2 regions of the Tenacibaculum profundicola genome follow, and region 2 is predicted to be linked to the other one. Evidence: riboswitches for the same ligand, from Rfam matches in the RefSeq annotation. Region 2 holds a riboswitch; the other holds the start of a gene.
The links. A riboswitch is a leader RNA that binds a small molecule or an ion and turns the genes downstream of it on or off. The one in region 2 is predicted to bind cobalamin.

Region 1 (16,496 bases), 1.5 Mb from region 2:
TCAACTCTCATTACGAAGTTCTAATACAGAATTCGAGTTAAACATAAAAGGTACTGCTTTTGGCGTTCTCTTTCGCCCTCTAAGAAAAGTATTTTAGCACAAAAAAAGCTCACATAATGTGAGCTTTTTTTTGCTAAAAATTTATATTTCAGTAATTAAAAAATGTGTTAAAAATTTAAACGAACACCTAATTTATAATTTCTTCCTAATGTTGAATATCCAAAGGTTTCTTCATAATCTTCATTTAAAACATTTGTTACCGTTAAAAATAATTTAACATTTTTATTTAACGTATGATTCGCAGAAAAATCAACCAAAGAATAAGCGCTTAAAGGAACATTTACATACGGATAACTTCTAAAATCTGTATCATCTCTATCACTGACATATTGGTAACTTAGTGATACGTTCGTTGCTTTAAAACCATAATTAGCACCGATATTTATTTTATGTTTAGGTATCCTTATCGCAACTTCATCATTATTTGTATACGTATAATTCGTATTTAACGTTAAATTATCTAACGGTTTATAGTTCGCGTTCACTTCAATACCTTCTATACTCGTACTACCCATATTTTCCATTCTAAAAGTGGTATTATTATATCCTATAATATTCATTACATCTCTGTTAAAATACACAGTATTTAAAACCAATGAATTCAACTTATATTCAACTCCACCTTCATAAGTAGTACTCTCTTGTGGGGTCAAATCAATATTACCCCATGAAGCGTATAAGTCTTGAATAGATGGTGCTAAAAATGCGGTACTATAAGAAGCTAGAAACTTTAGGTATCCATTTTCCTGTTTTATTCTATAGGAAGGGTTTATATTATATACAAAATGATTTCCATACTTATTATGATTATTTAATCGAACACCCGCATTCAGGTTTACACCAATATCTGATACATATACAACGTTCACATAAGGATCTATCAGTTGTGTTTTAGGCTCTTCTGTATATACTGTTTTTGTCAACTCCGTTAGACCATATGGTATCTCATAGGTTTCAATAGTGTTATGCTGAAAATTAACTCCTGCAACTAAGAATAAATTATTAAATTGATGTTTTGCAAAAGCATCTACTATGTAGTTTTCTCCCCTACTTATACCTGGATATGTTGTTTGTGTTCTATCTGCATCGTACTTACTATACGCCATATTAAGCTGAACACTTCCCTTCTCATACTCGTATTTTGGTGCTAAGCTTACTCTATAACTTTTATCTAAAGAAGTATTAGAACCGTCGGTAAAAGGGCCCGAATCATAATTATTGCTAAACTCACTGTAACTTCCTAAAGAATTGATAGAAAACTTATCGTTAAATTTATAGCCTAGCTTTACATTTGTTGCTATTCGTTGAAAAGGATCATCATTAACAACAGCTTCATTTTCAGATCGAGCACCTGAAACTCCTCTTGCGTCAAAAGAAGAAAAACTAACCAAATAATTAAAATCGCTGATCTTTCCGTTAATATTCGCGACACTTTGAATGACTGTTCCATTTTTTGTGTCTTGACTATTATTGGTTCCTCCAAAAAGTGATAATGCTGTATTGGCTGTTCCTGATTTAGCCTCCTTCAATGTAATATTGATTACTGCTGTGGCTGCTCCTGTTCCATATAAAGTACTTGCAGCTCCTTTAATCACTTCAATTGACGCTACGTCATTTAAATCTAATAATCGCAAATCAAAGCCTCCAGAAACATCGGCTGGGTTTGCTACCTGAATTCCATCAATCAAAACCACTACTTCCTTTGTACTTCCACCTCTCACAAAGATTCCTAGATTTTGGCCAGGCACGCTAGTATTTCCATTTATTTCTATACCCGAAATAGTATTGATTAGGTCAACGACATTTTTACCTGTATTTCTCTCAATAACTTCTGCAGTAATTTTATGGATAACTTTCCCTGAATTCTCTTTTTTTAATTTGAATTTGGAATCTGAAATAACAACCTCTTCGAGTTGTATATTCTGCTCTTTTTCTTGTGCATTAACGTTGAATGCAAAGACGGTTGCTAAAACACTTAAACAAAGTACTTTTTTTTTCATTTCTACTTAATATTTTAAATTTTATTCAGGAAAAAAATAGCGCAGTATGTACTACCCTCAAACCTTTATCCCGAAAGTTCGAATTGTGTGAAATTTGGCAGGTCTCCTGGCTTACGTCTTGTAATTGGTCTTCCCGTTCCTTATTAAACAGTGACATTAAGAATAATTACAAGCTTTTTAGCTTACAGTTGCGGGAACAGCTTCGGATTTAAACCGAATTCCCTTTTAATTTTATTTAATCTTTGCTAGCGATTAAAGAAAAACCAAAATTCGGTGCGAATTTATACTATTATTATAAACTTACAACAAAAATCTATGGTTTTTTTGACGATTTAATTTTCAAAAACATTACTCGGCTTCCTTCCAGCCAATTTAAAGTGTAAAGTTTGGTATATAAGTTTTTCTTATCTAAAAAACTTTGTAATCTTTGTGTTCCATAATTTTTTAAGATGATATATTACATTACAGGAGGTGAGCGTTCAGGAAAAAGCAGGTACGCACAAGAACTTGCTGAATCTTTGTCAGATTCTCCAATATATTTAGCTACATCGCGCATTTGGGATGATGATTTTAAAAAACGTGTTGACAGGCATATTGCTGAAAGAGATAATCGCTGGACAACCATTGAAGAGGAAAAATGGATAAGTAAAAAGATTTCTGAAAACCAAACAGTGGTTATCGATTGTGTTACACTTTGGCTAACTAATTTATTTACAGATACCGAATACGATGTTACTGCAGCCCTCGAGCTTGCGAAAACAGAAATAGAAAAGCTTACCCGTATCAATTCTAATATTATAATTATTTCGAACGAAATAGGAATGGGATTGCACGCTACCACCCAATCTGGAAGAAAGTTTACAGAGCTTCAAGGTTGGACCAATCAATACATTGCCAAACATGCTCACAAAGCCCTTTTTATGGTGTCTGGTTTACCATTAACATTAAAATAACATTTCTTATGAATACAAAAATAGCTCCACTTTCTAAAAGTTTACAACAAACTATTCAAGAAAAGATAGACTATAAAACCAAACCCATCGGTGCTTTAGGAATGTTAGAAACCATTGCTATGCAAATAGCTTTAATTCAAAAAACAACGACCCCTAGTCTTTTACATCCAACAATAATGGTTTTTGCTGGCGATCATGGTATAGCGACGACTCATAAAGTAAGTCCATATCCACAAGAAGTTACACAGCAAATGGTGCTGAATTTTTTAACTGGCGGTGCAGCAATCAATGTGTTCTGTAATCAAAATAATATCAATCTGAAAATTGTTGATGCCGGTGTAAATGCCGATTTTGAAAGTCATGCACAGTTAATTAAAGCTAAAATAGCGAAAGGAACTAACGATTACAGTACTAGCAAAGCCATGTCTTTTGAGGAATATAACCTAGCTCTAAGTAAAGGAAAAGAACTCGTTCGAAAATTACATACCAACGGTTGTAATATTATTGGTTTTGGTGAAATGGGTATCAGCAATACTTCTTCTGCTTCCTTATTAATGAGTTATCTTACCAACACACCTATTAGTCAATGTGTAGGCAGAGGTACTGGCGTTAGTGATGAAGGTCTTAATACCAAAATAAAAACCTTAGAGGAGGTCTATAACTTACACAAAACGTCTTTACAATCTTCTTCTGATGCTCTACGTTCATTTGGAGGATTCGAAATTGTAATGATGTGCGGTGCTATGCTAGAAGCAGCTTCTTTACAGATGACTTTATTAATAGATGGTTTTATTGTTACTGCTGCTTTATTAGCAGCCCATTCCATGGATCCTGCCATTTTAGAATATTGTATTTTTTGTCATACCTCTGGTGAACAAGGACATCAAAAAATGCTGAACTACCTAAATGTAAAACCATTAGTAAATCTAGGACTCCGCTTAGGAGAAGGTACAGGTTGCGCAATTGCTTTCCCAATTGTACAAGCAAGTGTAAATTTTTTAAATAATATGGCTACTTTTGAAAGTGCCAATGTAAGTGAAGCATAATTATGATCAAAAAGCAAGTTCATTATTTTTTAACAGCAGTTTTATTTTTTACACGTATACCATGCCCTAGTTGGGTAGATCATTCATCTGAAATTCTAAATAAAAGTAGTAGGTATTTCTCTCTAGTTGGAATTTTAGTTGGTGGTATAGCTGCTTTTACCTACTATACTTTCTCTTTCGTTTTTCCTGCTGATATAGCTATTTTATTAAGTATGATCAGTTCGTTATGGGTAACGGGAGCTTTTCATGAAGACGGATTCGCAGATGTTTGCGACGGTTTTGGTGGCGGATGGACGAAGGATACGATTTTAACTATAATGAAAGATTCCAGATTAGGAACTTTTGGAGTTAGTGGACTTCTTTTCATTCTCAGTTTAAAATTTCTATCATTATATCATCTACAAAAGAACGCAGTAAACTTGGTTTTTGTTATTATTTCAGGTCATGGTGTAAGCCGATTCATAGCCACAATTTTGTTATACACGCATACCTATGTAAGAGATAACGATAGTTCAAAAGTAAAACCTACTACCAAAAAGATGAGCACTAAATCACTCATTATTTCTGGTATTATAGGTCTGACACCTCTTTTATTTTTACAAGAAAATTTTGTGTTTTTAGTTTTGATCCCTTTATTTATAACCTATGTATATTTAGGTCGTTTTTTTAAAAAATGGATTGGAGGTCAAACTGGCGATTGTGCTGGAGCATTACAGCAAGTTTCAGAAGTCATTTATTATATAAGCTTGTTAGCCGTATGGAAGTTATTCTAGTTAGACATACCACACCTAAAATAGCCAAAGCAACCTGTTATGGCCAAGCAGATATCGGAGTAACAGCTACGTTTTTAGAAGAAATCCACCCCATTTTAGACAAGGTTCCCTTTAACGAATCATCCATTGCATATTATAGCAGTCCGCTTCGACGTTGTGCTTTGTTAGCAGAACAATTATCAGATACTGTGATTTTTGATGAGCGTTTAAAAGAACTTAATTTTGGAGATTGGGAACTCCAAAGATGGGATGATATTGACAAAAATGAGTTAAATTATTGGATGGAAGATTTTGTTAATGTTCCAACAAAAAATGGAGAATCTTATCTTGATATGTATAGCCGTACCACTGATTTTTTAGAGGAGCTAAAGCAAACAACAAACGAAAGAGCCGTAGTTATAACCCATGCAGGAGTAATACGAAGTATGTGGGCTTATATAAATCACATTTCACTTGAAAAATCATTTGACCTAAAGCTCAATTATGGCGCCATGGTCACACTCAACATATAAAAAATGAAACACTATTTACTATTTATTTTTATGCTATTTCTTTTGGAATCTTGCAAGCAAGAAAGCTCCCAAAAAGTTGTTCCAATACCCCCTACAAACAATAGCATTAAATATGCTAAGGGATTTGATATTGTCACACAAAACAATCGAAAACAATTAATTATTAAGAGAGTTTTTCAAAATTCTAACAAAAGCTATTCTTTTACACTTACCAATATTACAAATATTGACAAGAATGAAATTAAAGTTCCTGTTGAAAAATTAGTGGTTACCAGTACTACACATATACCGATGCTGGAGTTGTTGGGAATTGAGAACAGTTTAGTTGGATTTCCACATACCAAATACATTTCTTCTCCAAAAACACGTAATAGAATCAAAGAAGGAAAAATTACGGAATTGGGTATGGAGCAAGATATGAATACAGAAAAAATACTCGACTTACAACCAGAATTAGTGGTAGGGTTTTCATTACATCCTAACAGTAAATTGTATGAGAATATCAAAAAAACAGGTGTTCCTGTTATTTTTAATGGCGATTGGTTGGAAGAAACACCATTAGGAAGAGCTGAATGGATTAAATTTTTTGGAGTTTTATTTGATAAAGAGAAGGAGGCTGATAGCATTTTTAATTCAATTGAAACCGCTTACTTAGAAGCAAAGGAAATTGCTAAGAAAAATGTAAACACTCCAACGGTCCTATCTGGTAGTATGTTTAAAGATGTATGGAATGTTCCGGCTGGTCAAAGCTATAACGCCACTTTTTTTAAAGATGCAAATTTAAATTATCTATGGAAAGATACACAAGGAACTGGAAGTTTACAACTTAGTTTCGAAAGTGTGTTGGAAAAAGGAAAACATGCAGATTATTGGCTTAATTGTGGCTTATATGAAACCAAAGAACAACTAGTTACTGCTAATGTTCACTATAAAGAATTCGATGCATATACAAATAACAAGCTTTATTCAATCGCTGGAAAAAGAGGAGAGACAGGAGGTTTGTTGTATTATGAATTATCTCCTGTACGGCCAGATTTGGTTTTAAAGGATTTGGTTAAAATCACGAGTCCTAACGTGTTACCAAATTATACATTGACTTTCTTTAATAAGGTAGAATAATTTAAAATCCTTTCATTTTGAACCATACTAAAAGCATAAAACAAAGAGATGATTTAAAAGAAATAGCTTTGCTTTTTTTTAAGTTAGGTTGCATTGCCTTTGGCGGTCCTGCCGCGCATATAGCCATGATGGAAAATGAAATTGTTACCAAAAGGAAATGGATGACGCAAGAACATTTTTTAGATCTCATGGGTGCTACTAATCTAATCCCTGGCCCGAATTCAACAGAAATGACCATGCATTGCGGACATGAAAAAGCAGGTTGGAAAGGCTTATTCATTGCTGGCTTTTGTTTTATTTTTCCTGCTGCATTCATTACAGGTATATTTGCTTGGTTATATCAATCTTATGGCCAATTACCTGAAGTTACTCCTTTTATATACGGTATTAAACCTGCTGTTATAGCCATTATTGCAATCGCTGCCTATAAATTAGGAAAAAAAGCTGTAAAAAATTTACAATTGGTTATTCTTGGTTGTATTGCCATAGCCGCTAGTTTGTTAGGTATTAATGAAATTGCAGTACTTTTTGGTAGCGCCATAACGGGATTACTAATGTTTTATTTTAGAAAAAATAACAGTCATTTATATACTCTTTTACCGTTTGTATTCGCCTTACAGGCTAACACAAAAATTGCTACATATTCTATATTTTTTACTTTTCTAAAAATTGGAGCTATTCTTTACGGAAGTGGTTATGTATTGTTTGCTTTTTTAGATACCGAATTGGTTGGTAATGGTTGGCTTACCCAACAAGTACTTATAGATGCCGTAGCTGTAGGCCAAATAACCCCTGGTCCAATTTTAACAACCGCAACCTTTATAGGTTGGCAAATGAATGGCTTTTCTGGTGCACTTGTCGCTACTGCAGGTATTTTTCTTCCTTCTTTTCTCATGGTGTTATTACTGAACCCTTTAATTCCCAAAATGAGAAAATCGAAAGCTGTAGGCGCAATGCTCGATAGTGTTAATATAGCTGCTGTAGCTCTTATTATCGCTGTTTGTATGATAATGGCTAAAAATACCATTACCGATTGGCGCACAATTGTAATTATGATTATTAGCTTTTTAGTAGTGTTTATGTTTAAAAAAACGAACAATGCTTATATTGTTTTAGGTAGTTCTTTATTAGGCTATATACTTACCCTTTTTTAGCGCTTATACGATTTACATTTGTATTGAGAAGGGGTGTCATTTTGGTATGCTATAATTTCAAATCATAAGTGATATAACATTATTTCAGAACGAGACACGTAGGCATAAAAAAAGCATCTTACTTGACGTAGATGCTCTTTATTTTGTGAACTATAATAAATTTATTATTCTTTATAAACGCCCATACTAGCGTATTTATTCATACGTTTTTCAACCAACTCAACTTCATTTAAGTCTTTCAACTCATCAAATGCACTTAACACCTGATTCTTAACAGCTTCAAAGGCTCCCTCTCTATCAAAATGGGCTCCACCAAGTGGTTCTTTAATAATACCATCAATTAATTCAAGCTTCTTCATATCCTCCCCAGTTAATTTAAGTGCTGCCGCTGCTTGTTCTTTATATTCCCAACTACGCCATAAAATAGAAGAACACGACTCCGGAGATATTACCGTGTACCAAGTGTTTTCCATCATATACACTCTATCACCTACACCAATACCTACAGCTCCTCCAGAAGCACCTTCTCCAATTACCACAGTAATAATAGGTGTTTTTAAACGAGTCATTTCTAAAATATTACGTGCAATCGCTTCTCCTTGCCCTCTCTCTTCGGCTTCTAAACCAGGATATGCTCCCGGTGTATCTAATAAGGTAACCACAGGTATACCAAATTTTTCTGCCATACGCATTAAACGCAACGCCTTACGGTAACCTTCAGGATTTGCCATACCAAAGTTACGATATTGACGTGTTTTGGTGTTATACCCTTTTTGTTGTCCGATAAACATAAATGATTGATCTCCAATTTTACCTAAACCTCCAATCATTGCTTTATCATCCTTCACACTTCTATCTCCATGAAGTTCCATAAAAGTATCACCACAGATAGCTCTTATATAATCTAAGGTATACGGTCTATTCGGGTGACGTGACAACTGCACACGTTGCCATGGTGTTAAGTTTTTATGTATATCTTTTTTTGCTTTTTCTAATTTTCTCTCAATCTTCTTATATGTCTCCGAAACATCAACATCGCTCTCTTTCCCTATGTCATAGCATTTTGCCAACTGATCTTCAAGTTCTTTAATTGGCATTTCAAAATCTAAATATTCCATAGTATACAGTTTGATTTTTCTATTTTTTAAATTCGTTGTTTGCTAAGGCAAACATACTAAAAATTTGAACAGATATTTTAATACAACCACTTTTTTACCTATTTTTTTACGGTAATTTTCTTTCTAAACAAAATTTTATTTTTTAACAATCCATTCAATAATACGACCAATAAAACGATAAACGCTCCATAATAAAACTCTACTTTCATCTCTTCTTTCTCGCCAAAGATTATAAGTGCCAAAATGATCGCATAAATGGGTTCTAAATTAATAGTAAGCATTACTGTATATGGTGTTAAATACCTCATTACCTTTACTGAAGCTATAAAAGCATATGCTGTGCATATACTACTTAAAATAACTAAGTAAAACCAATCTACCATAGATATACTAAAAAACTCTACTGAAAATTGATTTTTAAATATTAAAAACAATGTAATTCCTAATACGCCGAAAAGTAGTTGATAGAAAGATATTATTGTGGGGTCGTACCTTTTCACGAATAGCCCATTTAATACTGAAAATAAAGCAGATAGAAATGCTGATATTAATGCATAAACAATTCCGAGGGTATACTGACTTTCAAAATTAAAAATAATATAAAGACCGATCACTACAAGTAACCCAAATAAAATTTCAATAGCCTTAATTTTTCTTCTAAAAAATAGAGGTTCTATTAATGATGCAAAAAATGCACCAGTACTCATCGTTACTAAAGCAACTGAAACATTAGACACCTTTATTGCTTTAAAAAAAGTAATCCAGTGAACGGCGATAATCAATCCTGAAATTATAAATTTAAATATGGCTTTACCTTCAATAGCAAATTCCTTCTTTTTTACTAAAATGTAAACAGCGATAAAAATAACCGCCAACAGCATTCTGAACCACACTAAAGGTATTGCGTCTACTGTTATTAAGGCCCCTAAAATAGCGGTAAAACCCCAAATAAAAACGATAAAATGTAGTGTTAAATAACTTTTAATTTTACTTTCTTGCATTTATATATAAATAAATTGCATACGTACCAAAAATGATATTTGGCATCCATACGTTCAACAAAGAATTCGCTCCTGCTACCGCACCTAATACTTCTCCAATTTTCATAAAAAACACATATACAAACATTGCCCCAATACCCAGTGCCAGATTAACTCCTAAACCTCCTCTTTTCTTTTTATGTGCTAAAACCACAGCTATTAGAGTTAAAATATACGAAGCAATAGGTAAACTTGTTCTCTTATACAATTCTACATAATATGCGTTCAAATTTTTTATTCCTCTTTTTTTAGACAGGTTAATGAAGTCTTTTAATTCTCCAGATCGCATTTCCTGAGCTACAAGATTTTTATAATTAAAATCGTTGGGAGTAAATGCAAAGGTAGTATCTAATGTATTTCCCGAAAAAATACTATCCCGATCCTTAAATATTTTTCGTTCTTTCCAGCTATTCAATTTAAAAGTACTATCCTTAGGGTTCCAATTAATATTATCAGCTATCAATTTGTACTTCAACCGAATGCCATCATACACTTCCGTGGAAAAATTATAGCCAGAATTTCTTTCCAAGTTGAAATTCTGGACAAAAACATAGGTACTATCATTTAGTTGTAAACTAAAATCTCTAATGGTATTGTCTACATATGTTTTTCGTGATAGATATTTTTTCTCAAAAGTTCTCCTCGTTTTACTACTAGATGGAACAAACAAATGATTCATTAAAAGAGCTACAGAAGTTATAATGGTTGCTCCTATAAAGTAAGGGTACAAAAAACGTGTAAAAGAAACTTGAGCATTATTTATAGCTACTATTTCTGTATTATTCGACAACTTTGACGTAAACAGTATAACGGCAATAAATAATGCCAAAGGCATAAATGTATTCGAATAGTAAATTATAAAATTCTTGTAATAATCATTTACTACTTCAAATAACGTTAAATTTTCATTTCTTAGGAACCGATCAATTTTCTCTGCTATATCGATAGCAACAGCTATTGGAATCAATATTAACAAAGTAAACAGAAATGTTACCAAGTAACGTTTTAGTATGTATTTATCTAGTAACTTCAACTTATAAACGTTTGTTCATTTGAATAACCATTTTGTTTTTCCATTCAGTAAAATCTCCTGCTATAATATGTTTTCTAGCTTCACGAACCAACCATAGATAAAATCCTAAGTTGTGTATTGATGCTATTTGCTTACCGAGCATTTCTCTAGCAGAAAATAAATGTTTCAAATAGGCTTTAGAGTACATTGTATCGACATAAGTAATTCCCATTTCATCAATAGGAGAAAAATCATCTTCCCATTTTTTATTCTTGATATTAATGGTGCCATGAGCGGTAAATAACATTCCATTTCTGGCATTACGAGTTGGCATAACACAATCAAACATATCAACCCCCAGTGCAATATTTTCGAGAATATTAATCGGTGTACCCACCCCCATCAAATACCTTGGTTTATCTTCTGGAAGAATACTACAGACCACATCAGTCATCGCATACATCTCTTCAGCAGGCTCTCCTACAGATAGCCCTCCAATGGCATTCCCCTCTGCTCCAACAGATGCTATAAATTCAGCAGATTGCTTTCTTAAATCAGTATAAGTACTCCCTTGTACTATTGGAAAAAATGTTTGGTTATAGCCATATTTCGGCGGTACTTTTTCTAAATGATTAATACATCTTTTTAGCCATCTATGGGTCATATGCATCGATTGTTTGGCATAGCCATAATCACATGGGTAAGGAGTACATTCATCAAATGCCATAATAATATCAGCACCAATTGATCGCTGTATTTCCATAACATTTTCAGGAGTAAAGAAATGAGTTGAGCCATCAATATGACTCTTAAACTTAACTCCTTCTTCATTAATTTTTCTTCTTCCCGAAAGAGAATACACTTGATATCCTCCACTATCTGTTAATATATTTCGATCCCAATTCATAAACTTGTGAAGTCCTCCTGCTTGTTCAAGAATCTTTATTTTCGGGCGTAAATATAAATGATAGGTATTCCCTAATATTATATCCGGGTTTATCTCGTTTTTTAATTCTGATTGGTGAACTCCTTTTACTGTAGCCACTGTTCCAACCGGCATAAATATGGGAGTTTCTATAGTTCCGTGATCCGTTGTTATTGAACCCGCACGGGCTTTACTTTTAGGATCGGTTATTTTTAAATTAAATTGCATAGTTGGCAAAGATACGCATGTAAGTTTAATGTTGAAAAGTAGAAGGTTAAAAGTTTCTTATTGTTCTAATCTTAGCTCCAATATTTATCTTCTTTTTCTACCAAACCTAGATTTAACGTTCTTTTTATTGGGAGTTTTATTATTTTTATTAGGTTTTGATATAACAGAGGCTTCTTCAGTTTTAGAAGAAGAAGTAACCATTCTATTAATTCCCTCCATTTCTAACACTGATAATTCTCGCCATTCTCCCGTTTTTAATTTTCCGAGAGATACGTTCATAATACGAGTACGTTTTAACTTTTTAACTTCATATCCTAAATACTCGCACATTCTTCGAATTTGACGATTTAACCCTTGAACCAATACTATTTTAAATGTAGTATCGTTAACGCGTACTACTCTACATTTTTTTGTTACAGTACCTAAAATAGGAATACCATTACTCATTTTATTTATAAATCGTTCATCAAAAGCTTTATCAAGAGTTACTATATATTCTTTTTCATGGTTGTTACCTGCCCTTAAAATTTTATTTACAATATCTCCGTCATTTGTTAAGAAAATAAGGCCCTCCGAAGGTTTATCTAATCTTCCTATTGGAAATAACCGTTGAGGGTACCCAACAAATTTTACAATATTCTTTTTTTCTTTACTATCGGTTGTACAAACAATACCTACAGGTTTGTTTAATGCAATATAAATTGTTTTCGGTTTTGACTTTAAAGGCTTTCCGTCAATCTTCACTACATCTCCTTCAAAAACACGATTTCCAAGCTGTGTAGCTTTTCCGTTTATTGTTACCCTTCCTTCTTTTATGTACTTCTCAGCATCACGTCGTGAACATATACCAGTGCTACTAATATATTTGTTAAGGTTTATTGATTTCTCGTTTGTCGTATTCATTATAACAAAGAAAAAGAAAATCCTCAAGATACGTTAAGTACTTGAGGATTTTATATTACTTTTTTTAATTACCACTAAAAAATCATCATTTTTTGTGTACATCGAGCTAAACTAGGCCTCCTTTCATAATCAAACCCTAAGGTAATCATATGAGTTCCATAATTAAAATTTTGCGTTTCATTAACATTAATACTAAAACCATATGACAAATAAAAATTTGTCTTTTTTAGCCCTACTAATGGCGTAATTGCATTGGGTGTAAAAAACTGATCATTCAAGAAGGTATAACTTAAACCTGCCCAAACGTATCCGTCAGGAATACCCTTTCGTGCCTTTAGGTTTAAATCTGTTCTGGAACGTTTGTCAAATTCTCTATACTCAATTAAAATAGAAGGTTCCAATTCTATTTTCTGACTTAGCCGTGCTAATACATACGAGGAATATAATATATATTTTCTTAAAACTCTCGGTTCATCTGTATCAAAATCTATGACTTTTTTATCCAATAAATTCGCCACATTAGCACTAATACTAAAACGTTCATAACGATACAGCATTCCTACATCAAAATTGGAGTTTCCAAAAGATCTATTTGGTATCCCTCCTTCTGATGTGTTGTTTTCGGAAGTATCTATTCCAAACTGATTATAGGAATAACTCAGTGCAAAAGACAAAAAACTATCGTGAAAGTTACTTAATGTTAAGTGACTTGCCAAAGATAATTTCACTCCTTGCTGAGATGTAAATCCATTTTTATCATTATAAATAGTTATTCCTCCACCAAAACGATCAGCCAATCTAGCTTCGATAGATACGGATTGGGTATCTGGTGAACCTTCAACTCCAATCCATTGACTAACTCCATTTAATCGAATTTGTAAACCAGATCCAATACCAGCGTATGTTGGTGATATTAGAAATGGATTATCGGCAAGGTGACTTACATACTGTGGTAATTCAACTTCTTGAGCCAACATGTTAGTGCTCCAAATTATACTACTTATAATTAATAATAGCTTCTTCATGGTTATCTATATAGTGTAAAGTGACCCATAATTTTTCTTTCTTGACCTGATAACTCGTTAAAGTAAATGGTATACCAATAATCACCCGAAGGTAATTCTACGCCTTCATAAGTTCCATCCCATCCTTGTTGTGAACCTTCATAAACGGCAATATTTCTAGCATACCTGTCGTAGATATATACTTTTACACCATGATAATCTTCAACATTTGTTGGATACCAATAATCATTTAATCCATTCCCATCAGGAGTAAATATATTAGGCACTTCAATGGTAATATACACACCTTGAATAATGAGTTCAACTTCACATCCTCTACTATCTCTTACTATTACTGTATAATCTCTAGTTTCCAAAATAGTAATTTCATTTTCATTACCAAATGAATCACCATCTAAACTGTATTCATAAGGAGCCAGTCCAAAATTCCCGTTCGCTATTAATTTATTCTTTTCAGAATCATTGATAGTGAGTGTTAACTCTTGAATATCTTGTACTTCATCTACATCCGTAGTTATAGAACACGATTCTAGTACATGCTCTACAGTTATTGTATAACCATCTCCGGGTGCAACATTCGTAAAAACTCCTGTATCATTAGATGCTACCAATCCAGCTCCATTATTCAACGAAAAGATCACTGCATCTTTATATTCATCTTGCACTGCTGCCCTAATGACATTACCAACAGGACAATTATATTCTCGATCAGCCTCTAATAATAGATTAATTGCCCTTGTCGTAGTAATTGGCCCCACATTTTCTGGCACACAGTCTCCGTTACTATTTCTAATAGAAATTCCATAGATCTTATCGGCTTCAATTCCTTCACTCGCTCCCAAAACAATAGCTCCTTCTGGATAGGTACCAGGTAAATCTATACCATTAATACTAACAATATATGTTACTGTACTACTTGGTACTGCTCCTCCTGTTGCTTGAATCGTGATCGTAGGTGTAGGATCTGAAATACAAACTTGTTGAGTTACATTAACTAAAGATACCTCTATTTCTGTTGGTTCTTCAATGGTAACATCAATAGTGTCGTAACATCCTACTTTATCTTTCACGGTAATCACATAGTCACCAGGCGCTAGATTTTCAAACACATTCGATGTTACAAATTTATTAGGATCAAAACCTGGACTGATATTATACTCATAGTCTTCATTTCCTCCCTCAGCATTAATTGTTATAACACCGTCATTACCGCCATAACAACTTATATGCGCTGCTACCGCTCCTATTTCTAACATCTCAGGCTCTACAACTTCATGTAAACCTGTATCCATCAAACAAACATCTCCATCATCATTCGTACTACTTATTCTTATTTTATAAATCCCTACAGGTAATCCTGAGAACATATTTGATGTCTGGAGCGGTCTAATAACCGCATCACTTGCATCTAGTAGCTCGTACTCATAATTTCCAAGACCATTAGACACTGTTGCCGATAGTACCCCATTATTTTCTCCATTACAAGTAACAAACCCTGACTCTATATTCAATGTTGAGACCAGTGCCTCATAAGGATCAACGGTAACTAGTGTAAAAGGATCAGAAGTACAGCCGCTAGCATCTCTTACATAAAAATTATGCTCGCCTGCATTAACAGTAAAGATGTTACTCAGTACAAAATTGACCCCATCTACACTATATGAATATCCGCCAGCACCACCCTGACCTGTTACCTCAATCGTAGATTGATTTCTGCTACAGGTTATCGAATTTAATATGGTTGCATCAGCGACTACTTTTGTTGGATCCGTAATTGATACGTCAATTGGTAAACTTTGACATGAATAATCGTCATAGACTGTAATCACATAATTTCCAGCAAGCAAATTGGTAAATACATTACTCGTTTGGTTAGCTGATACCGTTCCTCCAGGGTAGGTTAAAGTGTAGGTATAAGGAACTCCTGTACCTTGACCTCCCGTTACATTGGTAACCGTAATTATTGCTGCTTGATCACCATTACAAAGATTATCTCCCACTATATAATTTGCTGTTATCGGTGTAGGGTCTGTTAATTCAAAGGTGACTGTTTCATTACAACCATTCACATCTCTAACAGTCGCAGCATAGAGGCCTGCATCTAAGCCATCGATGACATTGTTGATATCAAAAGCCTGCATAGTTACGCCTGTAGTTGTATTCACCAGTTGATATTCATAAGTTCCCCATCCTCCTGAAGCGTTTAATACCACTTCACCAGAGTTAGGTCCGACACAACTAATTAACGATGGTAAGGTTGCTAATGATAACCCAGTAGCGGGTGCTTCTATGGTTATATCCGTAGATTGTACCGGACAAAACGGACTTGCCTGCATAGTGAGCTCAACGTAGTACGTTCCTGCTCCTAATGTAGACACGGTAGTTACTCCACTCACTCCTGTTCCTGTAATTCCTGTGGTTACTCCGCTTGATTGGAACACCTCATAATCATACGTTCCTACATAAGGTGTGGTACTACTGAATCCAAATACTATTTCACCTGTATCAGTTCCCAAACAACTTACATTACTCGACCTACTGATATCTATAAAGAAATTAGGTTCTGGCCTAACTTCATGAGCCGTTTCTAGTATACAACCTGTATTACTATTTACTACCGATACCTGA
Region 2 (16,496 bases):
TTTTCCGTTTTCATTCTCTGATTCAGTTAACCAACCTACCAAAGTATGAATGTTTCTGAGTGGTCTTTTTAGGTCATGTGACACTACATACGCAAACTCCTCTAAGTCTTTATTACGATCAAATAACTCTTTCGCACGGTTTTCTAGATCCTTAGTTCTTTGTTTTATCTTATTTTCAAGACTCTTATTCATTTCTTCTAAACCGCGCCGATGCCTTATCAACCCATTTAAAATAATAAAGGAATATATAAAAATTGTTATTATTGACATTAGAATAGCACCTTCCACCACATTATCGACATTAGACTGCAATACTCTGTATCCCATATGCAAAAGCTGTGATGTACTAAATAGAACAATTAAAACTCTATTGCTAAGCATTAAAATCGCACCAAACATTACTATTAAATTACCCAACAAATAGTCTATAGAAAAATTATTAAGTGCCACCACATATGTTAAGTAGTGTTGAAGCATAAACAATAGTACAAAAACATACAATCCATAATAATCAACCACAAACCTCCTTTTAGTCAAAGGAAGTAACCCTACGATCAAAAAAAGAATTGTGAAAAAAGCTCTCGTATATGGCAACTCTCTTATCTCAGAATTCAAGGTAAGTATCAACAGGGAATACAGATAAATCCCAGGGGCTATTAAACACAACACAAGGCTACTGTTTTTAACTTCATAGGACTCTAGCTTCCCAATTTTCTTCAAAAAACTCACTATCATATTCAAGAAAATATCAAATAACAACTAATGCTAAATATAAACATTTCATTTTAAAATTTAGAATATAATACCATTTACCATTTGAATTTACCGTAATAAAACGTCCTTTCTCCCTTTCTATTTCAATATAAAAAGAAATCATAGCTACTGCTATTATTGATTTTTCTATCTTATATCTAGAAAAAAATACTCATTTTCTTTTACAGTACATTCAAACAATAACTGGTATAACCTTTTATAAATAGGAGTGCTTATTCGTATTAATTCAAATAGCGTTCAAAATTTCACTTAATAACCTGACTCTTAAATCATAAAATATATGCTCTCTGAAAAATCATAAACACTAATTTTTCTTCCTTTTAATTTAGCTTATTTTAGCATTTATTTTAATTTATCTTATGACGAAATCGTCGCACCCTATTATGTTTGTTGGTACTGGCTCAGATGTTGGTAAAAGTATTATTGTTACAGGAATTTGTCGTATTCTAAAACAACAAGGGTACTCTCCTGCTCCATTTAAAGCCCAAAACATGTCATTAAACAGTTTTGTAACCAAAGATGGTTTGGAAATTGGCAGAGCGCAAGCAGTGCAAGCAGAAGCTGCAGGAATAGATTGTTCTACCGAGATGAACCCTGTACTTTTGAAGCCTTCAGGAAACAATACTTCTCAAGTTATTTTACATGGGAAACCAATCGGTAATCAATCGGCTCGCTCTTATTTTTTAGGAAATAATAAATTACCTCTTTTTGAAGAAGCTAAAAAAGCGTTAAAAAAACTGCAATCTAAATATAGCCCTGTTGTTATGGAGGGTGCTGGGAGTATCAGTGAACTAAATTTAAAACATCGCGACATTGTAAATATGCGAATGGCAAAAGCTGCCAATGCAGATGTGTATCTGATCGCCGACATAGATAGAGGTGGTGTTTTTGCCAGTGTATATGGTAGTATTGCTTTATTAGAGGACGAAGAGCGCTTGTTAATTAAAGGAATTATCATTAATAAATTTAGAGGAGATATTTCTTTATTTGAAGATGGTAAAAAAATACTAGAGTCTCTTACGAATATTCCTGTTTTAGGCGTAGTCCCATACGCCAATGACATATATATAGAAGACGAAGATTCTTTAGGTTTAAACAACAGACATAAAAATTCAAAAGCTGACAACGTAAACATTGCAGTAATTTTGTTACCCCATATTTCCAATTTTACTGATTTTAATAGACTCGAAAAAGAAGACCGTGTTCATCTTTTTTATACAAGATGTGCAGAGGATATTAAAAAAGCTGACGTGATCATTATTCCAGGGAGTAAAAATACTATAGCGGATATGCAATTTCTGAGAAACTCTCAATTGGCAAAAGAAATACTCAAGGCACATAAAAACAACACTTTTATTATAGGTATTTGTGGTGGTTTTCAAATGCTAGGCATGTCTATTTCTGACCCTTATCATATAGAAAACGACATTGAACAAATTCCGGGATTAGGAATTATTCCTTCGCATACCGTAATGACATCTGAAAAAACAACTAAACAATGTAGTTTTACGTTTAAAAATCACTCTGAACCTTGTTCTGGATATGAAATTCACATGGGAAAAACAACTTTTGATAATCAGAAAGCATTGAATTCAATGAATGCCCGACCAGAAGGTTATTTTTTTGAAAATTGTTGGGGAACTTATATTCACGGTCTTTTCGACAATACAGTTGTTATTGAAGATCTATTGTCTAACTTTAATACACAAACCAACGGTAATCGTTTTGACTACCAAGCCTATAAAGAAGAAAACTATGATAAGTTAGCAAAGCATTTGGAAAAACATATCGATATTAAGTCCATTGTGAAAAATATGAAAACTTCAATTCCTACTTAACGTTATGGCTATCGATTATGGACATGGAGATGATCTTCATAAATACAATACTATTGAATTTAAAGCTAATTTTAGTTCAAATGTATGGTATCAAGGCGCCCACCCTTTGTTGTTAGAACACCTTAAAAAGCAAATTCATCGTATAGAAAATTACCCCGATCCAAATGCCGAATACTTAACAAAACAAATAGAAACACATCATAAGTTACCATTTGGATCTGCCATAGTAACAAATGGTGCTACAGAAGCTTTTTATTTAATTACCAATATGTTTCGTAACACATCGGTTACCATCTGTACTCCTGCTTTCTCAGAATACGAACTAGCTTCTAACATACATTCACTTTATATAGAGTTCATCGATAGAAAATCAGTTACAGACCATGTATACACCACTAAACTTGCTTTTATTTGCAACCCCAATAACCCTGATGGTTTTGAGACTACATCTGGTGAGATCGGCCTACTAGCAAAAAAATTCCCAAACACCTACTTCGTCATTGATGAAGCCTATATAGAATTTACAAATTCATCTATTTCTTGCCTTTCTTTAATCGCTAATCATCCTAATATTATTATCATAAAATCACTTACCAAACTATTTTGTATTCCTGGCTTGCGATTAGGTTATATTATTGGTAACTCTGAATTAATATCTTCTTTATCGAAAAGTAAGATGCCTTGGAACGTTAACAGCTTAGCGCTAATTGCTGGTTCCTTTATCTTTGAAAACTACACCCAAATCACTCCTACATTTGACACCTACGTTAAAAATCTTTCTTTTTTAAAAGAATCTATAAATACAATTAAAGGCTTTGAAGTTATACCATCCAACACAAGCTACTTCCTTGTAAAGATGAATAAACCAAGATCATCAAAATTAAAGGACTATCTCGCGAGAGAACACCAACTCTTGATAAGAGATGCTTCCAATTTTAGAACTTTGGACAAGCATTATTTTCGTTTAGCTTGCCAAACCAGCACACAAAATAAATTATTAATTAATGCTTTGATGGAATGGAAAAATTAATTGTATTACTTCCATTATTGATTGCCTACGTCCTCGATTTAATTTTAGGGGATCCGATATGGTTACCACATCCTATTCGCTTCTTTGGTAAACTAATTTCTTTTGGTGAAAAACATCTTAACCAAAACAATTTTAAATTTCTAAAAGGCTTAATCTTAACATTCCTACTTACAACTGGTGCATTTCTGTTTTTTTATTTAATAGTTCAGATACTTAAACCTTTTCCTATCGTTTTTATCATTTTTAACGCTGTATTTTTATTTTATGCGATTGCTAATAAAAGCTTGATCAGCGAAGGTAAAGCCGTTTTTAGCGAACTTAAGAAAGGAGTCATTCAGGGTAGAAAGAGACTTTCTTGGATTGTAGGAAGAGACACTTCTGAATTAAATGAGCAACAAATAAAAACAGCAGTATTTGAAACCTTATCTGAAAACTTAAGTGATGGTGTTATCGCTCCTTTATTTTACTTTGCTTTTTTAGGTGTGCCTGGAGCCATGCTTTATAAAATGGTAAACACCTTGGACTCCATGATTGGATATAAAAACGAGCGATACTTAAACTTTGGTAAATTTGCTGCAAAATTAGATGATGTTTTCAATTATATTCCTGCTCGATTAACGGCTATATTAATGCTAATCGTGACAGGGAAGCTGCATAAAATTAATTTCATTTTGAAATACGGATGTCAACATTCCAGTCCTAACGCTGGTTATCCGGAAGCAGCTTTAGCTGCGATTTTAAATTGTAGGTTTGGAGGTCCCAATTATTATCACGGAAAATTAGTGCCCAAACCTTATATTGGAGATAATGATAGACATATCAATATCTCAGAAATTAAAAAAGTCTCGACGATTAATCATTCTGTTACGGCTGCTTTTGTAATATGCATCGCTGTATTTCTTTATTTATTTTCTTAAAAATGAAACGATATATTATTACTGGAGCCCCAGGAACTGGTAAAACAAGTTTAATAAATGCCCTAAAAAAACATCACTTCACGTGTTTTGATGAGATCTCTAGAAAAATAATCATTGAACAGCAAAAAACAAAAGGAGACAAAACACCTTGGCAAAATGTTTCAGGCTTTACTCAATTGGTTTATCAACACATTACAAAAGAATTATTAATCCCAGTAAACAGGACCTCTTTCGTTGACAGGAGTGTAGCTGACAATATAGCTTACTTGAAACTAAAAAATATTCCTATCTCTGCTTCTTTTAAACACTTTAATTATAAAAAACACTACCATACAACTGTTTTTATGATGCCTCCTTGGAAAGAGATTTACACAAAAGATCCACAACGACAACAATCTTTTGAAGAGTCTCAGAAACTACATCAATTATTGCTAACCACGTATAACGATTTAAACTTTTCAGTGAACATATTACCACAAACAACCATTGCTGAACGGGTTAAAATACTAACCAATTTTTTACAAAACTAAACATTACATAATTTACAAATTGATAGTAATTTTAGTCTTTCCTAATATCAATAAAATGCATTACTATACCGCATCTTAGGTAAATCATGCTTGTGTTTTATATCGATTGGAATGAAGTTATACGATTTACAGATAAATAATTATGTCGGTAAATTAATATCAAGATGATATCATACAAAGCTGAGCCACCAAAAACAGCATCTTAAAAGAAGTATTACAAAATAAATACAGCCAAACAGGTAATTATACGATTTACAGATACATATTTCGTATATAGGTATTGAATTATTTTAAGTTAGTTTAAGGCATAAAACGTTAGCATAGCCAAGCTATGGTTAAGTTTTATAACGCAAAAATAGCTACAAAAGAAATAATAGATATGCGAAATATTTATTTGTAAATTGTATTATATACATATTTTTAAAAAGTTGTTCTCTAAAACAGCGATATCGGCATTCTATTCTTAGGTTTTACTTATAGGGTTTATAGGTAAACCCATCATGGTTACCCCTAGTATTTTTTTAGTGTTTTTACTCACCTTATTATAAATTTAATATCTCTACATTTACATCAGTTTAAGTAGAAGTGATATTCTATTAAGGGGAAGATTCCTACTTGACTTATTGTTGAGTAGGAATCAATTTAAGCCTTAATTAATTATACAACTAACCATACTTTAAATTTCTACTTCTTTATATACAAAAGCTCTTTATAGAGCTTTTTTTTATTTCTTATACTTTTTAAAACTGTCCTAATAGTACTATAGCTTCGTATTTGCTTTTCTTCATGATTGAAAAGTAAATAAAAAACCAGCTATACTATCGCGTGACAAGGTCTATTCTATAAAATCACGCCTATATATTATCGTTAACTCTTTAAACTTGAAAAACCAGTAACAAATAGATTCTCTTGTTCCAAATCCAGTCAAATCATTCCATTTATGCATCAATGAAACAATATGCATATAATCTTTGAGATTTTAATCAGTTCAAAAAAGAGGAAACTTGAAGTTAAAATATTTAACTAAAAAAATGCAATTCCGATAATCTGCAAAGAATTTTATTTTCACAAAAATCAAATAAATCATATTTCTATAAACAGCAAATTTCAATCACTAGTAAAAAACAGGTTAAGACTCATGGTTTTCCCTAGTTCAACCTTTAGGGTTTTTACTTATTTTACAGTATTATTCTTTATCCTATCTTTGACATAACTTAGGAGACGTCCTAAGATTTTCTTTTTCATAGCAATTTTCCCGCTCATCTTTTGAGCGGGTTTTTTTTATGAATATATCCATCTTTTATCATATCTCATTATCGGTCATCATTTCGTAACTTTCTATGCATAAATTTTTACGCTTCACGTCTAGCAAATATTAAAAAAACATTATTATAGAAGAATTGATAAAAAGCTTCTTTGTAAAAATTATAAGTGCTATTAAATAAAAGATTATATTGGTCCCTTAAAATGGTTTTTTACCTCTGGTAAAGATTAAAAGGGAATTTGGTGAAAATCCAAAGCTGTTCCCGCAACTGTAATACTTATTTCAAGACGTCATTAAATAGAGCCACTGTAAAATATATGGGAAGGTGAAATGATTGTCGAGTAAAGTCAGGAGACCTGCCATTTTAGTGAATTTATTTTATGAACTCTCGGGTAAAGAGTTGAAAAATAATACTACATTATCGGTGTATTTTTCTACAACTTGCCTGCTTAATTTTATTTTTAAATGAAGAAACTAATATTATGCAGTGTATTGTTCGCTCAAGCTTTTATAGCAAATGCATGTACTAACAATACCAAAAACCTTGTCAATTCTAGTGAAACTCCAATTGTTTCGCATTCAGGAACTCTGTCAGATAGCACTAAAAATTACAACGTTGAAACCCTTGTAGCTTTAAAACCTAGTAATGGTTTCTCTACTAATTGTTCTCGTAACCCTTTATTGTTATCTAAAAAAAACCTTTCTTATTTCTTTTAAATTATGGGGAAAAATTTATCGAAAGTAATCACTACATTTCATTTCTGTGATGGTGGATCTTGTAAAAAGGCAAAGAGTGAATTGGCGGTAAGAGAAGCGAGGGCACTCTTACGAAATGAAAATTTATGGAACACTACACATACCATAAGAACTCGTTGTAATGGCAGATGTGAAGATGCTCCTACTTGGATTGTTCAACCTGGGAATTTTTGGTACAAAGATGTAAGCCCTGAAAAAGCAATAAAAATTGTTAACGCTCATACAAAAGAGAAAGTACCTATTCAAGAATACTTACTGTATGAAGAAGGCGCTAGTAAACTAAACACTGTAAAAGAAAGAACAGGTTCACTTCCAGCATTTAAGCCAAAAACAGACGATCGTTTTGGGAATATCCTAGTTGCAAGAGCCTCTGCCTCCGATCAATATTTATACCCTGTGTTTAAAACTATATTTGCCTCTGAACATGAATTCGAGGTGCTGTACAATGCAAACAACTATACGATTAGCAGCAAACATTCTGTTGACTATCTCGATATTTTTGATCTTGAAATACGCGGAAATGATATTCAATTTAAATTAGCTATCGGACCAATAACTAAGGCTCTAGAAAAAGAAATCGATTCTGAAATCATTACTAGAAAAGTTGGCGTATCTGAGGTGATCTGGTTTCAAGAGCATGAAGCTTTTATTGGAGCTATTCAACTTAAAAATAGAAAAGGTAAACATCTAATTACACTTTTTATTCCTAAAGAAAATAGTGATCTTTGGAGCTATATTTTAGAAATATATTTAGAAATGAAAACTAACAATCCAAGAATAATTAATGAAGTACAAACAAATTAGTATAGTCGGTTCTGGTTGGTTAGGCGCTCCTTTAGGAACCTATTTACACTCCTTGGGGTATCAAATAAAAAGTTCTACCACTTCTAAAGAGAAGGTAACTTTATTATCCAATAAAGGATTTATTCCTTATGTGTTTTCTCTAGGAAATCCCGATTGCTCATCGTCTATAAATGATTTTTTATTAGATAGTGATGTTGTTATTATCAATTTTCCTCCCAAAAGAAGCATCACTAATATTCAAACCGTATACCCAAAGCAAGTTGAACATATTTTATCGTCGATCAAAAAGCATCAAAAAGTAATTTTTGTAAGCTCTACCTCTGTATACCAAAACACTAATGATTGGGTTACTGAAGACATGAAAGTGTTTCCTGAAAAAAATTCTGGTAAAGCAGTATACGAAGCTGAGAAGTTATTAGAAAAATCGTTAAAAGACCGACTCACAATTGTGCGTTTTTCTGGATTAATAGGCTATGATCGACTACCTGGTAGGTTTTTAGCAAATAAGGTCAATTTAAAAAACGGGAAATCACCTATTAATGTAATTCATCGTGATGATTGTATTGGCCTCATTCACGCTATAATTGAAAAAAAATGTTGGGGACAGATTATAAACGGGTGTGCCGATGAACATCCTATGAGAGCCGTTTTTTATACGCAAGCGGCTAACAACATAGGACTAACTCCACCGAGTTTTATAGAGCAAGATCATGAAATTGGATTTAAAAAAATTTCCAATACTAAAAGTAAATCCTTACTTAAGTACAACTATATACATCCAAACCCTTTAAAACTAATTTAGTGATGCACCCTATTACCATTATTGGCGCTGGACCGGGAGACCCAGAGTTGTTAACAGTAAAAGCGCACAGACTGATCAGCAATGCAGATGTTATTTTACATGACAATTTAGTTTCAAGTGCCATTCTGGACCTCAACAGCACCTGTGAAAAAATATATGTAGGTCGAAAATTTGGTGATTCAAGTAATCAAATCGATAGACAACAGCACATTAACGAACTATTATATACCCATTATAAAAAAGGTAAAAAAGTCGTTCGGCTAAAATCAGGTGACCCTTATATCTATGGCAGGGCAGCTGAGGAAGCTCGATATTTACATGTTAAAGATGTTCCATTTGAAGTAGTTCCAGGCATCTCCGCAGCAATAGCAGCAGCCAACCTTTACAATATTCCTATTACCGAAAGAAACCATTCTAATGCCATGCTTATCTGCACAGCTCATACTGCTGATTATTCCTTTGAGCAACTCAACGGTATTGCCCATATGTTAAAAGCTGGTAATACCATTTCTATTTATATGGGATTGAAAAGTATTCATAGAATTATCCCAAAATTGATAGGTGTTTGTAAAGATGAACACATTCCCGTAAATGCCATTTCAAATGTTTCAAGATCAAGTCAGCAAATTATAACAGGAACCTTAGGAACCATTGAAGCTTTGCTTAAAAAGAAGGATTTACCTATGCCTGTAGTATTTATCATCGGAGCAACACCTATCGGTAGCAAAAACAACTAAAATTTATAACTAAGATGAAAGAAGGAATTTTATTATGTGGTCATGGTAGTCGAAGAGCCAGTGGCGTGGAATCGTTTAAAGAATTAGTTCGTATTTTAAAAGAACGTTATCAGAACTCTTATGAGGTAGATTATGGCTTTTTGGAGTTCAATCATCCTACTTACGAGGCGGCTGTTGAGCGCATGTATTTAAACGGTGTACGAAAAATATATGCCTTACCCGTTATTTTATTTGCCGGATCTCATGCTAAAAATGATATCCCCTTTGAATTAAACACCTTACAAAGCTATCATGATGATTTAACAATAAGCATGGGCAAACATATTGGTGTAAGTTCATTTTTATTAGATCTGGCTGTTAAGCGCATTGAAGAAACGGAACGAAAACTTCCCAAAATAGACAGAAAAGACACCTGTTTAGTGGTTGTTGGTAGAGGTACTACAGACCCTGATGCTAATAGTGATGTTGCCAAGCTTACAAGCATGCTATGGGATGGGATGGGGTTTGGCTTCGCCACGACAGGGTATAGCGGAACGGCGTATCCGAAAATAGACACGTCTTTAGCTATGATTGATAAACTCGGTTTTAAACGAACAATTGTGATCCCTTTCTTCTTTTTTACTGGCGTGCTATTAGAACGCATTTATACGTATGTTTCGGAAAGGAATAGACAGTCAGAAAACGAATACGTGTATACTGACCCGTTTGGAACTGATGAATTAATTTTACAAGCCTTTGACGAACGTTTAAAAGAAGCTAAACATGGTGCAGCTCATATGAATTGTCAACTTTGTAAATATAGAAAGCAAATTGTAGGTTTTGAACAAGATATCGGAAAAGAGCAAGTGGGCCATCATTTAAATGTCAAAGGAATTTTGTTTGAAGAAGATGAAAAACCCGATGCTAATAAAAATAGTTTAGGAAATAAAATAAAAAAGGTTCTCGGAATTTAATTCCTAATTTCCTTTTAATAAATAGTATCCTTTAGGTTCGTTTCGTTTATTAAAAGGTTTCTATTTTGTTTATTATGAATGCCGAACTATAGGCAAAACACTAGCATGGCTGCAAGGAAATGACTTAATAGTTCTACTTGTAGTAAGTCTGTTTATCAGCAAAGTACATAATAGAAAATCTATTACAGGATGAAACCACTGTAAAATCGACCATTTCGTTGTACTTTAACATTTAACCATAGCGGTGCTATGCTAATATCATTTACCATTTGAATTTACTGTAAAACAATAAAACGTCGTTTTTTCTTTTACAGTAAATTCAAACAATAACTGGTGTAAAATTGAGGAAGCACTTCCTTTTATGGCGACTACCTCTCTCATGATAAAGTTCTATTGCATAATACGAAGCTATCAATTGATGTTATACCTAACAAATAATAATAAAAATTCAATGTTAAATATAGTATATTGCGCATTTAAATAGGCATATAAAATGGTTTTAGTTGAAAATGACATATCCTCCCATGTTATTGAAAAGGTAATCGGGACTCCTATCAAGTTCAACTTTAAAAACATGGCTCCTATTGGCAGTACGGCTTTCTTTCTAAAATCATTCAGTTGTAAAAAACCAGGTAATCATCATGTTTTAATCCAGAATTCCAGATGCAATATTCAACGGTATAGCAAAGGACTTCTTGTAAGAGCTAATTACGCTAATAAGCGCTTTGCCTTACCAATAAAAAACGTAGAGATTAAGGAAATCACATTCATCCGAGGAAAAGAAATCATTTCACCACCCACCATCTCTATTATGAATCTTCTCTTAAAACTAGGTTTTTCCATTAGATACGCAAGATATGCTTCTTTCGGATCTGGGTATGCTATTTCAGAAACCTTCCTTATTCTCAAAACTTCTGATTACGACTTAAAACTCAGTACCAGTGGATTTAATTTTGAAAACCAAGTGTCTTTTTTTAAGTTGTTAGGCTTGTTAAACACATTGAAAATCATAGGATAACACTATATAATCCTTCTTTACTCAACCACTCCCTCACCCTCTATAAATAGCGCTTCTAATCGTTGTTTAATTTCTTCTGAAGGGGTTTTCCACATACCTCGTTGTATGGCTTCTAACAAACGTTCACTCATATCTTTTAATGCCCAAGGATTATGTTGTTTGATGAATGCTTTATTCTGTTCATCTAGTAAATACGTTTCTGTGATTCCTTCATACATAAAATCATCAACCAAATTTGTGGTAGCATCATAGGCGAACAAATAGTCTAAGGTAGCTGACATTTCAAAAGCACCTTTATAACCATGACGTTGCACACCTGCAATCCATTTCGGATTAATAACTCTTGATCTAAACACTTTCAATAATTCTTCTTTTAATGTTTTTACTTTTGGTGTTTCAGGACGTGAATGATCTCCAAAATAAATTTCAGGATCTTTCTTACTTATAGTTTTCACTGCGTTTGCCAATCCTCCCTGAAACTGGTAGTAATCATCACTATCTAAAATATCATGTTCTCTATTATCTTGATTTTGCATCACTACTTGCATGTCTTTCAAACGATACTGAAATGCTTCATGAGCCGATACTCCTTGTTTTGAACTTCCATAGGCATAACCACTCCAATTAATATAAACGTTAGCTAGATCTTCTTGCGTTTCCCAATTTTTCTCATCAATAACCCCTTGCAATCCCGCTCCGTAAGAGCCAGGTTTGGAACCAAAAACTCTATACAAGGCTCTTTGTACACTCTCATCTTTAGCCAAGCCCTTTTCTTTCCATGTTTGGGTTTCTTTTAAGAATCTCTTACGAATAGGATTGTCTTCTTCTGGCTCTTCTTGCATCGCTACTTTTTTTACTGCAGCATTGAACAAATTAATAACATCTGGAAATGCATCTCTAAAGAAACCAGATATTCTCAGCGTTACATCTACTCGTGGTCTACCTAATTTTACGATAGGAATCACTTCAAAATCAGTTACTCTTCGGTTTAAACTTTTCCATATAGGCCTCACCCCCATTAACGCTAACGCTTGTGCAATATCATCACCTCCAGTTCGCATTGTAGCAGTTCCCCAAACCGAAATACCAATAGTTTCTGGATAATCTCCATGTTCTTGTAAATAACGTTCTATAATAAGTTGTGCACTTTTTTCTCCTAATCGATACGCAGTTTCTGTTGGGACTGTTCTTACATCTACCGAATAAAAATTTCTTCCAGTTGGTAACAAATCTACCCGTCCTCGCGTTGGAGCTCCTGAAGGCCCGGAAGGGACATACAGCCCATTTAAACCTTGTAATAAATAAGTGATTTCATCTGTGGTTTGTTCCACTGCAACTAGGGTTTTCGTTTTTATAAGCGTTAAAACTCTATTCAGTTCTGGATAGGTTTCCTCTAGTCTATTCTCCTCAAGATATTGGATGAGGAACTTCTTGCTCAGATCTTCTAAAACAGCTATTACTTGTCCAACTGTTTTACAAGAATGCTCATGAATACAAACATTCATAGCCTCTCCATAATCTAATGTCAAAATAGTATCTTCAATTCCAAAATCTATAGCTAGTGCCTGCGTGATTCCTTTTGTTTGAAAAGAGCCTGATCTATGCAATGCTATTAACAAATCAATCAGTTGCTCATTTTGAGGAGATGTACCAAAAATATGAAGGCCATCACGAATTTGCGCTTCTTTTAATTCACACAAATACCCATCTAACTTAACCAGCAGCTCATCTACATCATCAGAATTAATGCCCAAATCAACATTCAATTGAGCCTCTTTTACTAAAGTGGCAATTTCTTTTTCAAGTACTCTTGCTCTTTTAATATCTAAAGTAGATGCCTCATAGTATTCATCTACTAAATGTTCAAGCTTTAAAAGATTTCCAAAATTCTCCGCACGTGTCATTGGTGGAATTAAGTGGTCAATAATTACCGCTTGTGTTCTCCTTTTCGCTTGAGTTCCCTCACCAGGATCATTGATTATAAAAGGATAAAAATGAGGTAATGGACCAAAAATTGCGGCAGGATAACACGATGTTTCATCAAGAGATACACTTTTACCTGGAAGCCATTCTAGATTTCCATGCTTTCCTAAATGAATCACCGCGTCAACGTTAAATGTATCTTGAAGCCAAAAGTAATATGCTAAATATTGATAAGTAGGTGCTAAATCTGGTGAATGGTAAATAGCTTGTGGATCTTGATTATAACCTCTTGAAGGTTGGATGCTCACAAAAATATTTCCCAGTATAAAACCGGGCACGATAAACCCTTCTCCATTATAATATGGATCATCTTCCATTCTTCCCCATTGTACTCTAATCTTCTCCTGTAAAGTACTTGCTAAAGTACCGAATTTTATATCAAAATCACGTTTAGAATAAACTACTGCATGCGGACGAGTTTGTACCGTACTAACATCATTCGTTGTCATTTGAGTTAACCAATGCATTAACTCCGTACCACTTTGAGGTAACTGATTTCCAAGGTTATACCCTTTTTTTTTCATAGCTTGCAATACCCTGATACAACTCTCAGGGGTATCTAATCCTACCCCATTGGCTAATCTACTATCTTTATTAGGGTAATTGGGTAGTATGATTGCTACCTTTTTATCAGTGTTATTCTTTTTTTGTAAGCTTACCCAATTATTGGCTAATGCTGCCATAAAATCGCATGCCGGGGTATAGGCTTCATATTTTATAATCGAACTATCCGTTAATGGATCTTTGGCAATCTCCTTTTTAAAAGAAACGGCTTTACCTATAATACGGCCATCTATTTCTGGCAAGGCGATATTCATAGCGATATCTGTAGGTGGTAATCCAAACAATCCTTCTTTCCAAACTTGTTTATTACTCGTAGAAAAAATAGCCTGTAACACTGGGACATTAAGGTTTTCAAAAATAAAACCTTCATCATCCGTTGGCTTAATGGTAAATCCTGTAGTATTCAAAATAACGTCAATAGTACGTTGCTTATCATATGTTATCATTTTTTCTACCTCCATCAATACTTCTTGATCTCGCAAATTATTCACAAACAAAACAATTGGATTTAATTGTTGTGCTTGTAAACTCTTACTCAATTCAATAATCGGGTCTAAATTATTAGCTAAATAATGAGCTCTATAAGCTAAAATAAGTGCATTTTTTTGAGTTTTATCTAGTGCCGATTCCAACTCTTTCTGACTTACAATTCCTTGTTTCGTGGTATATAAAAACAGATGATCGTAAGCTTTTGGCACATCGATTTCTGAGGGTATGTCAAAAAAGTTCTCATATAGATAATAAAGTAATGAAATCGTATTTTCTTTACCTCCTTCTTGAAGGTATCGTCTGCATTGATGAACTACATTCAATGATTCAGAAGACCGTTTCATTAACTCATAATCTGGCTCATGAGCTGGTATAAGTAACAAAACACAATCGGTTTTTTCTTGTAGTTCTATCAGAGATTCAACCAAATATTGGTAATAACTCATTCCGCCCAATAAACTGCATATAATAACTTTTGCTTTTTCTAGTACGTCTTCTATATAGGTATCAATCGTCAGTTCTTGTTTTAAGTAAACCAAATTAGTCATCCTTATACTAGGAAGAGCGTTCGTGTTTTCAGCATATACTTCTTTATACGCTTCATTCATCGTATGAATTTCTGTATCACTTGCGCTTAGAAAAACAATATCTCCTGGTTTCTGTTCTATATAAAAAACTCCGTCGTCATCAGGATTCCATCCTCCCGGAATTGTAGCTATTAAATGCATAATTGGATCAGTTATTCAGTTACTGGCTTTTTCTTAGTTTTCCATTTTTTTTCTGGTTTTATGAGCCAATTAAAATTTCCTTCTCCCCAGTAAAAATGAATATAACTTGCCAATACATTTTTGTATTGGTATATTCTGGTCTTTATTTCCTTGTTTCGTGCCGTTAAAACGGTAATATTTGCCCCTTCTTTTTCATCATTTAAAATTTTAGAATAATGAAATTCGTGCCCCCATAGTTCATAGTCATTAAACAGTACTTTACGATATCCCAGTTGTAATTTTTTATGCTCCATCGTTGTACTAAACTCAAACACTTGAGCCATAGAGTATTCTTCTTTTTTTTCATTTATAATACTTTTACCCAAATACATCATCCCCCCACATTCTGCCAATATTTGTGTTCCATTATCAGCAGCATTTTTAATAGCGATAAGCATCTTTTTATTGGCTGATAGCTTTTCTAAATATAACTCAGGATATCCACCTGCTAGATATATTATATCAGCCTCTGGAAGGTCGTCATCTCGCAACGGACTAAATAAAACCACTTCACCTAATTGTTTTAAGTATTGTATGTTTTCACTATATGTAAAGTTAAAAGCTTCATCTTTTGCTACAGCTATTTTACACGATTTCATCAACGAGTTACTTGTATAGCTCTCATTATCATTAGAATTAACTCTTGCGTTTTTAGTACGGTTAAGTAATGTTGCAATATTGATGTGGTTACCGACATGATTTGAGGCTTGATGTATTACTTCTTCAAAACTTTTATCTATATGCAACCCTAAATGTCTTGATGGGATCTCTATTGCTTCATTAGGTGGTAAATAACCTAAACTTGTTATTCCTACCTTTTCACAAGCTTCTTTTAAAAACGCATAATGAGAATCTGTTCTTACAAAATTAAAGAGTACTCCTGCAATGGTAATCTCTGGGTCAAAAGTCTTCAAGCCATGTAAAATAGGGGCTACTGTATATGCCATTGCCTTAGCATTTACTACTAAAATTATTGGGATATTCAACTTTTTAGCAATCTCAGCAGAGCTTCCCTTATCTTTTACCGCGCCGTCAAACAACCCCATTACTCCTTCGACGATACTTATATCGGCTTTATCACTGTACTTAGTAAACACCTGATTTAAATGAGTGTCAGACATCATTATGGAGTCTAGATTTATACTAGAAATTCCAGCGGCAGTACCATGATGCATGGTATCAATATAATCAGGACCACATTTGAATGGTTGCACGCTATACCCTTTATTTTTAAGGTACCTCAATAAACCTAGAGTGACGGTTGTTTTAC

Region 1: it holds a riboswitch for cobalamin, as region 2 does, so the genes downstream of both, AC2TDS_RS18385 (TonB-dependent receptor plug domain-containing protein) here and AC2TDS_RS06395 (hypothetical protein) in region 2, are expected to answer to the same signal.

Annotation. Positions count from the first base shown of each region.
Region 1 covers NZ_CM170137.1:4,507,944-4,524,439, reverse strand. Annotated here, with positions in the region: gene AC2TDS_RS18385 (TonB-dependent receptor plug domain-containing protein) at 168-2,060, opposite strand; cobalamin riboswitch at 2,140-2,343, opposite strand; gene AC2TDS_RS18380 (bifunctional adenosylcobinamide kinase/adenosylcobinamide-phosphate guanylyltransferase) at 2,510-3,013, shown strand; gene cobT (nicotinate-nucleotide--dimethylbenzimidazole phosphoribosyltransferase) at 3,022-4,059, shown strand; gene AC2TDS_RS18370 (adenosylcobinamide-GDP ribazoletransferase) at 4,062-4,832, shown strand; gene cobC (alpha-ribazole phosphatase) at 4,817-5,344, shown strand; gene AC2TDS_RS18360 (ABC transporter substrate-binding protein) at 5,348-6,463, shown strand; gene chrA (chromate efflux transporter) at 6,481-7,617, shown strand; gene AC2TDS_RS18350 (acetyl-CoA carboxylase carboxyltransferase subunit alpha) at 7,782-8,735, opposite strand; gene AC2TDS_RS18345 (DMT family transporter) at 8,834-9,736, opposite strand; gene AC2TDS_RS18340 (LptF/LptG family permease) at 9,723-10,808, opposite strand; gene tgt (tRNA guanosine(34) transglycosylase Tgt) at 10,810-11,940, opposite strand; gene rluF (23S rRNA pseudouridine(2604) synthase RluF) at 12,025-12,843, opposite strand; gene AC2TDS_RS18325 (PorP/SprF family type IX secretion system membrane protein) at 12,918-13,868, opposite strand; gene AC2TDS_RS18320 (T9SS type B sorting domain-containing protein) at 13,871-16,496, opposite strand, start outside.
Region 2 covers NZ_CM170137.1:1,446,755-1,463,250, forward strand. Annotated here, with positions in the region: gene AC2TDS_RS06370 (sensor histidine kinase) at 1-519, opposite strand, end outside; gene AC2TDS_RS06375 (cobyric acid synthase) at 1,134-2,612, shown strand; gene AC2TDS_RS06380 (pyridoxal phosphate-dependent aminotransferase) at 2,617-3,642, shown strand; gene cbiB (adenosylcobinamide-phosphate synthase CbiB) at 3,630-4,559, shown strand; gene AC2TDS_RS06390 (AAA family ATPase) at 4,562-5,089, shown strand; cobalamin riboswitch at 6,541-6,731, shown strand; gene AC2TDS_RS06395 (hypothetical protein) at 6,819-7,070, shown strand; gene AC2TDS_RS06400 ((2Fe-2S) ferredoxin domain-containing protein) at 7,074-7,913, shown strand; gene AC2TDS_RS06405 (Rossmann-fold NAD(P)-binding domain-containing protein) at 7,894-8,715, shown strand; gene cobA (uroporphyrinogen-III C-methyltransferase) at 8,718-9,452, shown strand; gene AC2TDS_RS06415 (sirohydrochlorin chelatase) at 9,467-10,405, shown strand; gene AC2TDS_RS06420 (hypothetical protein) at 10,899-11,423, shown strand; gene cobN (cobaltochelatase subunit CobN) at 11,441-15,187, opposite strand; gene AC2TDS_RS06430 (cobyrinic acid a,c-diamide synthase CobB) at 15,199-16,496, opposite strand, start outside.